DNA from 2 places in the Micromonospora sp. DT68 genome. Region 1 is predicted to be linked to the other one. Evidence: riboswitches for the same ligand, from Rfam matches in the RefSeq annotation. Region 1 holds a riboswitch; the other holds the start of a gene.
What was found. A riboswitch is a leader RNA that binds a small molecule or an ion and turns the genes downstream of it on or off. The one in region 1 is predicted to bind S-adenosylmethionine.
Positions count from the first base shown of each region.

Region 1 (4,905 bases):
CACAAGAAGGACTTCTTCGTCTTCGACTTCTGCGGCAACTTCGAGTATTTCGGCCAGGACCCGACCACCACCGAGGGCTCACTCAGCCCGTCCCTCACCGAACGGATCTTCAAGGCCAAGGTCGAGCTGGTCAGCCAGCTCGACCAGCGTCGACCCGGCGACGCCGCCGACAGTGAAGCGGCCGATGGTACGCAGAGCGAGGCTGGCCTGCGCCGGGACATTGCCCGAGACCTCAACGGCCAGGTGCAGGGCATGCGCCTGGACAACGTGGTGGTGCGTCCACACCGTCGCCTCGTCGAGTACTACGTCGACCTCGCCAACTGGCACCGGCTGTCGCCGGAAGCCTCCGCGCAGATCGTCGCTGGCCTCGCCGGCCTGCCCAGCGAAGTCCGCGACGACGGGGAGGAGGCCAAGCGCTTCGATCTGCTGATCCTGCGGATGCAGCTCGGTTTGCTGGTGCCCGACAGCCGGTTCAACCGGCACCGCACCGAAGTCCAGGAGGTCGCCTCGGCGCTGCTGGAACAGACCAGCATCCCGATGATCCAGCAACGGGCTCAGTTGCTCGACGAGGTGGCCGGCGACGAGTGGTGGCAGGACGTCACGCTACCCATGCTGGAGCTGGCCCGGCGTCGGATGCGTGACCTGGTCCGGCTGGTGCCCAAGGCGCGTCGCACCGTCGTCTTCACCAACTTCGCGGACGAGATCGACCAGGAGGTCGAGGTGCCGTTCAGCGGCGTGACAGTCGGCACCGACCTCGATCGCTTCCGCGCGAAGATGCGCGTCTACCTGCGCACCCACGAAGATCACGTAGCCGTGCAGAAGCTGCGCCGCAACAGGCAACTCTCCGGCACCGACCTCGCCGAGCTGGAAAGGATGCTCGGCGAGAGCGGCGTCGGCGACAAGCAGGACATCGACCAGGCCCGGCGATCCTCCGAGGGCCTGGGCCTCTTCATCCGCTCACTGGTCGGGCTGGACCGCGAGGCGGCCCGGGATGCGTTCAGCGAATTCCTCGTCGACCGGAACCTCAGCGCCGCCCAGCTCGATTTCATCAACCTGATCATCAACGATCTGACCATGAACGGTGTGATGGAGCCGGGGCGGCTTTACGAGTCCCCGTTCAACGGTGTCGCCCCACGTGGTCCCGAGGCGCTCTTCTCCAACCCCGACGCCGACCGCATGGTCTCGATCCTCCGCTCGATCAAGAACAATGCCACCCCGGTGACCGAGGTGGCATAGCAGCCGCAGCATCTCTTTCGCGGCTCGACCAACTGCCCCACCTCCGGGGCAGCTCGACAGGCTGTACGGGCCGCGTGACACGCTGTACCGTCGTCTCGGGAGCGCTCCCACGGCGGCGGCCCGCGTGACGCTCCGTCGAGGCCGTCCGTCGTCACGGGTGTGACCGGACATGTTCGATCGGGGATTTTCCCACTAGCAAGGAACTTGTTCACTTCGATGGATTCATGCTCCATGATGGTTGATATCGATATCCATCTATGGAGGTCCCATGAACGTCTCTCGGCTCGGCGGGCCGATCCTGTCCCTGTTCCGCATCGTGACCGGCCTGCTGTTCACGCTGCACGGCCTGTCCTCGATCTTCGGGTTGTTCGGCGGCAACCCCATGACCGGCAAGGCGATACCTCTCGGCACGTGGCCAGGCTGGTGGGCCGCGCTGATTCAGCTGATCTGCGGTGCGCTGGTGCTTGTCGGTCTCTTCACCCGACCGGCCGCGATTCTCGCCTCCGGTTCGATGGCGTACGCCTACTTCGTCGTGCACCAGCCGGACGGCCTGCTGCCGCTACAGAACGGCGGTGAGTTGTCCGCGCTCTTCTGCTGGTCCTTCCTGCTGGTCGCGGTGCTCGGCCCAGGCTCCTGGGCGCTCGACTCGCTGTTGGCCCGGCGTCGCCCCGCCACTCTGACCGCGCCGATCGCCGAGCCCACTTCGGTACCGGTCTGACCGCGCTCCCACCGCGCGTCGCCGGGGCCTCGACGAGGCGGCCCCGGCGACGCGCCGTGCTCGTCACCCGTCCTGGCCTGGTCGGTTAGCTCACAGCGTGGGATCAGCGCTGGATGCGACGGCCGGCGGTGCCTAGACTCGGCGGCACAACTGAATACCTCATCCAGAGGGGCTGAGGGATACGGCCCGACGACGCCCCGGCAACCACCCCGCGCGCTCACCGCTGAGCGACCCGTGGGGCAGGTGCCAATTCCGTCCCTGCCGCACCGTGCGATGCGGGGAAAGATGAGAGGACTCTCGACATGACGTCGACGCTCGCCGCCTCCGGCATCGACACCTCCGCCAGCCCCGCCCGCGCCCTGGTCTGCCGCGCCTGTTCGGCCCGCTACCCGCTCGCCGCGCAGCACGCCTGCTACGAGTGTTTCGGCCCGCTGGAGGTCGACTACGACACCGCCGCCCTCGCCACAGTCACCCGCGAGCAGATCGAGGCCGGCCCGAACAACATCTGGCGGTACGCCGCGCTGCTGCCCGCCGGTCAGGACCCGGCCACCCGGGTGACCGTCGACCCCGGTCTGACGCCCCTTGTGGCGGCCCCGCACCTCGCCGCCGAGCTGGGCATCACCGCGCCGCTCTGGGTCAAGGACGACAGCGCCAACCCCACCCACTCGTTCAAGGACCGCGTCGTGTCGGTGGCGCTCACCGCCGCGAAGGCGCTCGGCTTCACCCGGTTCGCCTGCGCGTCGACCGGCAACCTGGCCAACTCGGTGGCCGCGCACGCCGCCCGCGCCGGGGTGCCCTCGGTGGTCTTCATCCCCAGCGACCTGGAACAGGGCAAGGTCATCACCACGGCCGTCTACGGCGGCGAGCTCGTCGCCATCGACGGCTCGTACGACGACGTGAACCGGCTCTGCGGCGAGTTGGTCGAGACCGACGAGTTCGAGGACACCGCGTTCGTCAACGTCAACGTCCGGCCGTACTACGCGGAGGGCTCCAAGACCCTCGGCTACGAGGTCGCCGAGCAGCTCGGCTGGCGGATCCCCGCCCAGGTGGTCATCCCGATGGCCAGCGGCGAACTGCTCACCAAGATTGACAAGGCGTTCTCCGAGCTTGTCGAGATCGGCCTGGTCGAGGCGCCGGCCGGTGGCTGGAAGGTCTTCGGCGCCCAGTCGGCCGGCTGCAACCCGATCGCTTCGGCGCTGCACGCCGACACCGACACCATCACCCCGGTCAAGCCGACAGGCATCGCCAAGTCCCTCAACATCGGTGATCCGGCCGCCGGCCTCTACGCGTTGGAGGCGGTCCGTCGCACCGGCGGCTGGATGGAGTACGTCGACGACGACGAGATCCGCGCCGGCATCCGCGACCTGGCCCGCACCACAGGGGTCTTCGCCGAGACCGCTGGCGGCGTCACAGTGGCGGTGCTGCGCAAGCTCGTCGAGTCCGGTCGGCTCGACCCGACGGCCGAGACGGTCGTGTTCAACACCGGCGAAGGGCTGAAGACCATCGACGCGGTGGCCGGTCAGGTCGGCCCGACCCACCACATCAAGCCGTCGCTGCGCGCTGCCCGCGACGCCGGCCTCCTCTGATCCAGCGGCGTCGAGCCGTCCGTCGAGGGCGAGGGATCGCCCGGACGGGGGATCGGGCCGATCCGCCGGGTAACTGGCTTTTCGCAGTGAGTGTAGAAAACCCGCCGCTGCGGACTTGACGACAGGAACCGGACGGCGCAAGATGCTCCGTGCGGGAGGGCATTTCGCCGGAGACTTTTGAAGTTCTTGCGACCCAACGCCGGAGGCGTTGTGCGAGTGTCCCTCCCGACCACGTCCGATCGGGCCACCGGATTAATTCGGTGGCCCGATCGCTTTTTCCGGTGACAGGCTCGCCGGCATGAGCATCACGATCGCGTCCTTCGACGGCGCCGACCAGGCCGCGGTCGACGAGGCGTACCGGATCGGCGCGGCCGCCAGCACCATCGACCTGCCGGACTTCCCGCCGTTCTGCCGGCGACGCTTCGACGCGCTCCTGCACACGCCGATGCCCCGCACCGAGTCGCTCTGGGCACTGGCCCGGCTGGACGGCGTACCGGCCGGCTACCTGCAACTGGACCTGCCCCAGCTCGACAACACCGACAACGCGACAGTCGAGCTGACGGTGCATCCCGAGCTGCGGCGTCGCGGCGTCGGCCGGGCACTGCACGAGTACGGGGTACGCCTGCTGCGCGAGCACGGACGCAAGCGGGTGGTCGCTATGACCGTCTCCACGATGCCCGACGGGCCGCCCCGATCGGTGGCGGGTGACGCGTTCGCCGCCACGATAGGAGCCCAGGCCGCGCTTGTCGACGTGCGTCGCCGACTCGACATCGACAGCATCGACCGGGTCGCGCTGCGCGCTGCGCTCGCCGAGGCCCACACCATGGCCGAGGGCTATCAGTCCGTCACCTGGCAGGGTGCGACCCCGACGGAGTACCTGGCGGACATCGCCTATCTGGACGGCCGACTGCTCATCGACGCGCCAATGGGCGACGTGCAGTGGGAGCCGGAGCAGGTCGACGCCGAACGCATCCGGGGCACCGACCGGGCGTTGGAGGCCAGGGGCCGGCGGCGCTACCACCTCGGGATGCGACACGAGGCGTCCGGTCGGCTTGTCGCCTGGACCCTGCTCGACGTGGGCGCCAGCGCAGACTGGCACGCCTTCCAGCAGATCACCATCGTCGACCCCGCTCACCGTGGGCACCGGCTCGGTCTGCTCGCCAAGATCGAAAATCTGCATCACCTGCTCACCCACGAGCCGGCGGTACGCGTCGTCGACACCTTCAACGCGGCAAGCAACAGTTACATGGTGGCGATCAACGAGCGGCTCGGCTTCCGCCCGGTGGACTCCTGGAACAACTGGCAGCTCACCCTCTGACGGGCGATCGGCGCTACTGCTCGTGCGGGGTCCTCAGGCATGATGGC
Region 1 covers NZ_JBNCNZ010000004.1:273,574-278,478, forward strand. The annotation lists gene ACPXB1_RS09810 (DEAD/DEAH box helicase family protein) at 1-1,236, shown strand, start outside; gene ACPXB1_RS09815 (DoxX family protein) at 1,505-1,954, shown strand; SAM riboswitch class I at 2,111-2,246, shown strand; gene thrC (threonine synthase) at 2,257-3,540, shown strand; gene ACPXB1_RS09825 (GNAT family N-acetyltransferase) at 3,839-4,858, shown strand.

Region 2 (4,905 bases), on a different contig from region 1:
GGCCACCGACTTCATCATCACCATCACCCTGTCCGCCGCCGACGCCACCGCCCACCTCGACGAGAACCCGTTCTGGCCCAGTGGCCTCAAGGGTCACGAGGTGCTGCTCACGCTGCTGCTCGTGGCGCTGCTCGGCGCGGTGTTCCTCAAGGGCTTCGGTGAGGCCGTCGGGATCGCCGTCGTCCTGGTCGCTGTCTACCTGACGTTGAACGCCGTGGTGATCGTCGACGCGCTGTGGCAGGTGGTGACCCATCCGAGCGCGGTCGGGGACTGGACCACCGCGCTGACCACCGGGCACGGCGACCCGCTGATGGTCGTCGCGTTGTCCCTGTTGGTGTTTCCGAAGCTGGCGCTGGGCCTGTCGGGCTTCGAGACGGGTGTGGCGGTGATGCCGCACATCCGGGGGGACCGGCAGGACTCGGAGGACCGTCCACTGGGCCGGATCCGCGGCGCGCGCCGCCTGCTCACCACCGCCGCCGCCACAATGAGCGTCTTCCTGATCACCAGCAGCGTGACCACCACCGTGCTGATTCCGCCCGAGGCGTTCCAGCCGGGTGGCCCGGCGAACGGACGGGCCCTGTCCTATCTGGCGCACGAGAATCTCGGCCAGGTGTTCGGCACGGCGTACGACCTGTCGACGATCGGGATCCTCTGGTTCGCGGGCGCCTCGGCGATGGCCGGCCTGCTCAACCTGGTGCCCCGCTATCTGCCCCGGTACGGCATGGCGCCGGCCTGGGCGCGGGCGGTCCGGCCGCTGGTGCTGGTGTTCACCGGGGTGGCCTTCCTGATCACGATCATCTTCAGGGCCAGCGTCGACGCGCAGGGCGGCGCGTACGCCACAGGCGTTCTGGTATTGATCACCTCGGCGTCGACGGCGGTGACCCTCGCGGCACGGCGGCGCGGGCAGCGCGGGCGCATGATCGCCTTCGGGATCATCGCCGTGGTGTTCGTCTACACGACGGCGGCGAACGTGGTGCAACGCCCCGACGGCGTCAAGATCGCCGCCTGCTTCATCGGCGCGATGATCCTGGTGTCGGCGCTGTCGCGGGTGCTGCGGGCCTTCGAACTGCGTGTCGACCGGGTCGAGTTGGACCCGCTCGCGACGGCGTTCGTCGCCGAGCGTGCCGGGCGTCGGATCCGCCTCATCGCCCACGAGCCGGAGCGACGCGACCTGGCCGAGTACCGCGACAAGCTCGCGCAGACAATGGCCGACAACGACTTCCCCGACGACAGCGACGTCGTCTTCGTCGAGGTCCGCGTCACCGATCCGTCGGACTTCGAGACCGGGCTGCTGGTGCGCGGCAGCGTGGCGCACGACCGCTTCCCGGTGCTCAGCCTGGCCAGTTCGTCGGTGCCCAACGCGCTGGCCGCCCTGCTGCTGGAGATCCGCGACCGCAGCGGGCGACGTCCCCACATCTACTTCGAGTGGACCGAGGGCGGCCCGGCCCGCAACGTGCTGCGTTACCTGGCGTTCGGGCAGGGCGAGATCGCCTCGGTCACCCGGGAGATCCTGCGCCGCCAGGAACCCGACCCGACGCGCCGGCCACACGTGCATGCCGGCTGACCAGGGACGGACGGTGAGCGTGGTCATATCGGCTGGACGATGGACCGGGGTCTGCTGCTAGCCTCGGCGCAGGTCATGAGTGCCAGCGCGAAGCCCCGGCTTGCTGGCCGGCAACCCTCCTCCGCGGTGGGGTGCCCCGGGTGAAGACCAGGCACCGGCAGGACGCCGGTGCAAGCGTGGCCTGGCACCCAGGTCAGCACAGACCCGGGAGACCTCTATGCGCATCCTCAACACCGATCCACAAGCCGACGGCGCGGACTTCCGCGCAGGTCAGGGCGCGCCGGTACTGATCCGGCGGCGGCACGTGGACATGATGCGGGTGTGCAGCGCCGCCTGTCGCGGCCGCGCAGCGCACTAGCGCACTTCCCCTTTCCAAGAACCACCCAAGCGGTACGCCCTCATCGGGCGCACCGTGGGCGGCGCACGTCCACGCCCGCCCCAGACGCGACCTTTCGGAGACACTCGTGCGATTCCTTCCTGCTCTGACCCGTGCCGCCGCTGTCGGTGCCGCCGCGATCCTCGCCGCGACCGCGCTCACCGCCTGCGGCTCCGACGACGCTTCGTCCGAGGCCACCGGCAACCCGTACAACCTGGCGCAGCCCGGCGTGCTGCGGGCCGGCACGCTCTCCGACGCGCCGCCGAACGTGTTCCTCAAGGACGGCAAGTTCACTGGCTTCGACAACGACCTGCTCACGGCGGTCGCCGACAAGCTCGGCCTGAAGGTCGAGTTCGTCGGCACCGACTTCTCCGCGCTGCTGTCCCAGGTCAACAACCGCAAGTTCGACGTCGGCAGTTCCTCGATCACGATCACCGAGGCGCGGAAGAAGACAGTCGACTTCGGCAACGGCTACGACTTCGGCTACTTCGGCCTGGACGTTCCGGCCGGCTCGCCGATCACCGGCTTCGACCAGCTCGCCGGCAAGCGGGTCGTCGTGGTGCAGGGCACCGTCCAGGACGACTACGCCACCGGGCAGAAGCTCGACCCGGTCCGCGTGCCGGACTACAACAGCGCGATCAACCAGCTCAAGGCGGGCACCGCCGACGCGTGGATCGCCCCGGCCGAGATCGGCGACAAGCTGGCCGCCGACAGCAACGGCAAGATCACCGTGGCGGCCAAGCAGCTCAGCCCCACCCCGACCGCGTACGCGGTGGCAAAGGGCAACGACAAGCTGCGCGAGGCGCTGAACAAGGGCCTCGACGAGGTCATCGCGGACGGCACGTGGAGCCGGTTGCAGGCGCAGTACTACCCGGGCCGGCCGGTTCCGGAGGACTTCAAGCCGGGCAGCGGCACGGTGGCAGTGCCGTCGGCGGCTGCGTCCGCGTCCGCCGCGTCCTGACGGCGTACCAGTGACGAGCGAGCAGGGCGGTAGGAGAGGCGACCGATGGATCCGTTGAGCACCCTCTGGGAGACCTTCTTCGACTGGAGGTCGATGCGCGAGGCACTGCCCGACATGCTTACCGTCGGGCTGCCCAACACCCTGATCCTGGCGGTCTCCGCCGCCCTGCTCGGCTCGGTGCTGGGCCTGCTGCTCGCCGTCGCCGGCATCTCCCGCAGCCGATGGCTGCGCTGGCCGGCGCGCGTCTACACCGACATCTTCCGGGGGTTGCCTGCGGCGGCCACGATCCTGCTGATCGGCGTCGGGCTCGCCCCGCTCGGCATGGAGGTCTGGGGGCCCGACCCGTACCCGCTGGGCATTCTGGCGCTGTCGCTCATCGCGTCGGCGTACATCGGTGAGATCTTCCGCTCGGGCATCCAGTCGGTGGAGGCCGCCCAGTTGGAGGGCGCCCGCGCGCTCGGCTTCTCCTGGGCCGACTCGATGCGGCTGGTGATCATTCCGCAGGGCATCCGGCGGGTGCTGCCCGCCTGGGTCAACCAGCTCATCGCGCTGATCAAGGATTCCAGCCTGGTCTACTTCCTCGGGCTGGTGGCCAGCCAGCGCGAGCTGTTCCGGATCGGGCAGGACTATGCGGCAAACACCGGCAACCAGTCCGCGCTGCTGCTGGCCGGGCTCTTCTACCTGGCGTTGACAGTCCCGCTGACGCACATCGTCAACTGGATCGACCGGCGGCTGCGCCTCGGCCGGCCGGCCACCGCGCCACCGGACGACGACGAGGACGAGCCGGCGCTTGCCGGCATCCCGGAAGGAGACCGCCGATGAGCATCGCGACGACCACCTCGGTCAGCCTCGACGCGCGGGACGTACACCTCGCCTTCGGGCCCAACCGGGTGCTGCGCGGCGTCGACCTGACAGTGCCGCGCGGTGCGACGGCCTGCGTGATCGGGCCTTCCGGGTCGGGCAAGTCCACTCTGCTGCGTACCCTCAACCGGCTCATCGAGCCCGACCGCGGCGACGTGCTGCTGGACGGGCGCAGCGTGTTGGGCGACGACCCGGACGCGCTGCGGCAGCGGGTGGGCATGGTCTTCCAGCAGTTCAACCTCTTTCCGCACATGAGCGTGCTGCGCAACATCACCCTGGCGCTGCGCCGGCTGCGCAAGCTCAGCGAGGACGAGGCGGTAGCTGTCGCCCGCGCCCAGTTGGAGCTGGTCGGGTTGGCAGGCAAGGCCGACGCCCGGCCGACGCAACTCTCCGGCGGCCAGCAGCAGCGCGTCGCGATCGCCCGGGCGCTGGCCCTGCGACCCGAGGTGATGCTCTTCGACGAGGCCACCTCGGCGCTCGACCCCGAACTGGTGAAGGGCGTGCTCGGGGTGATGGCCGACCTCTCCTCCGGCGGGATGACGATGGTGGTGGTCACCCATGAGATGGGCTTCGCCCGGCAGGTAGCCGACACCGTCGCCTTCATGGACCGGGGCGTGGTGCTGGAGGCCGGCCCTCCGGAGAGGATCTTCGAGGGGGCCGAGCACCCACGGCTGCGCCGCTTCCTCGATCAGGTGCTCTGAGCCGCGACATCAGTCCTCGGGGCCGCGCCCCAGCAACCGGATCTCCTCGTTGTCGAGCGCGGCCTGCAACTCCAGCAGCACGAGGTCGTCGATCTCCCGCCTGTCGCGCAGGCGGGTGACCTCGCGCCGTTTGTGGGCGAGAATTCCGAGGCGCAGTTGACGTTCCAGGTCACGTTCCTCGGCGGTGTCCCCGCCGCCCTCGTTCACGTCCGCCAGGTGCCGCTGGTACTCGGCCTGCAACCGGCGAACCGCGTCCTCCCCGGCACCGATGTCCGCGGCGACCTGGGGTAACGCGGCCAGGCCGGCCTCGGTGGCGCGTAGCCGCGCCTGCCGCACCTCCTCGTCGCGCCCGGGGTCGCCGCCCAGCCCCGCCCAGCGCACCACAAGCGGCAGTGTGGTGCCCTGCACCAGCATGATCAACACGATGACCAACGCGGTGACG
Region 2 covers NZ_JBNCNZ010000007.1:370,229-375,133, reverse strand. The annotation lists gene ACPXB1_RS16305 (amino acid transporter) at 1-1,564, shown strand, start outside; SAM riboswitch class IV at 1,636-1,747, shown strand; gene ACPXB1_RS16300 (ABC transporter substrate-binding protein) at 2,029-2,901, shown strand; gene ACPXB1_RS16295 (amino acid ABC transporter permease) at 2,947-3,723, shown strand; gene ACPXB1_RS16290 (amino acid ABC transporter ATP-binding protein) at 3,726-4,463, shown strand; gene ACPXB1_RS16285 (Na+/H+ antiporter) at 4,473-4,905, opposite strand, start outside.
Region 2: linked by a shared signal. The riboswitch ahead of ACPXB1_RS16300 (ABC transporter substrate-binding protein) and the one ahead of thrC (threonine synthase) in region 1 are both predicted to bind S-adenosylmethionine.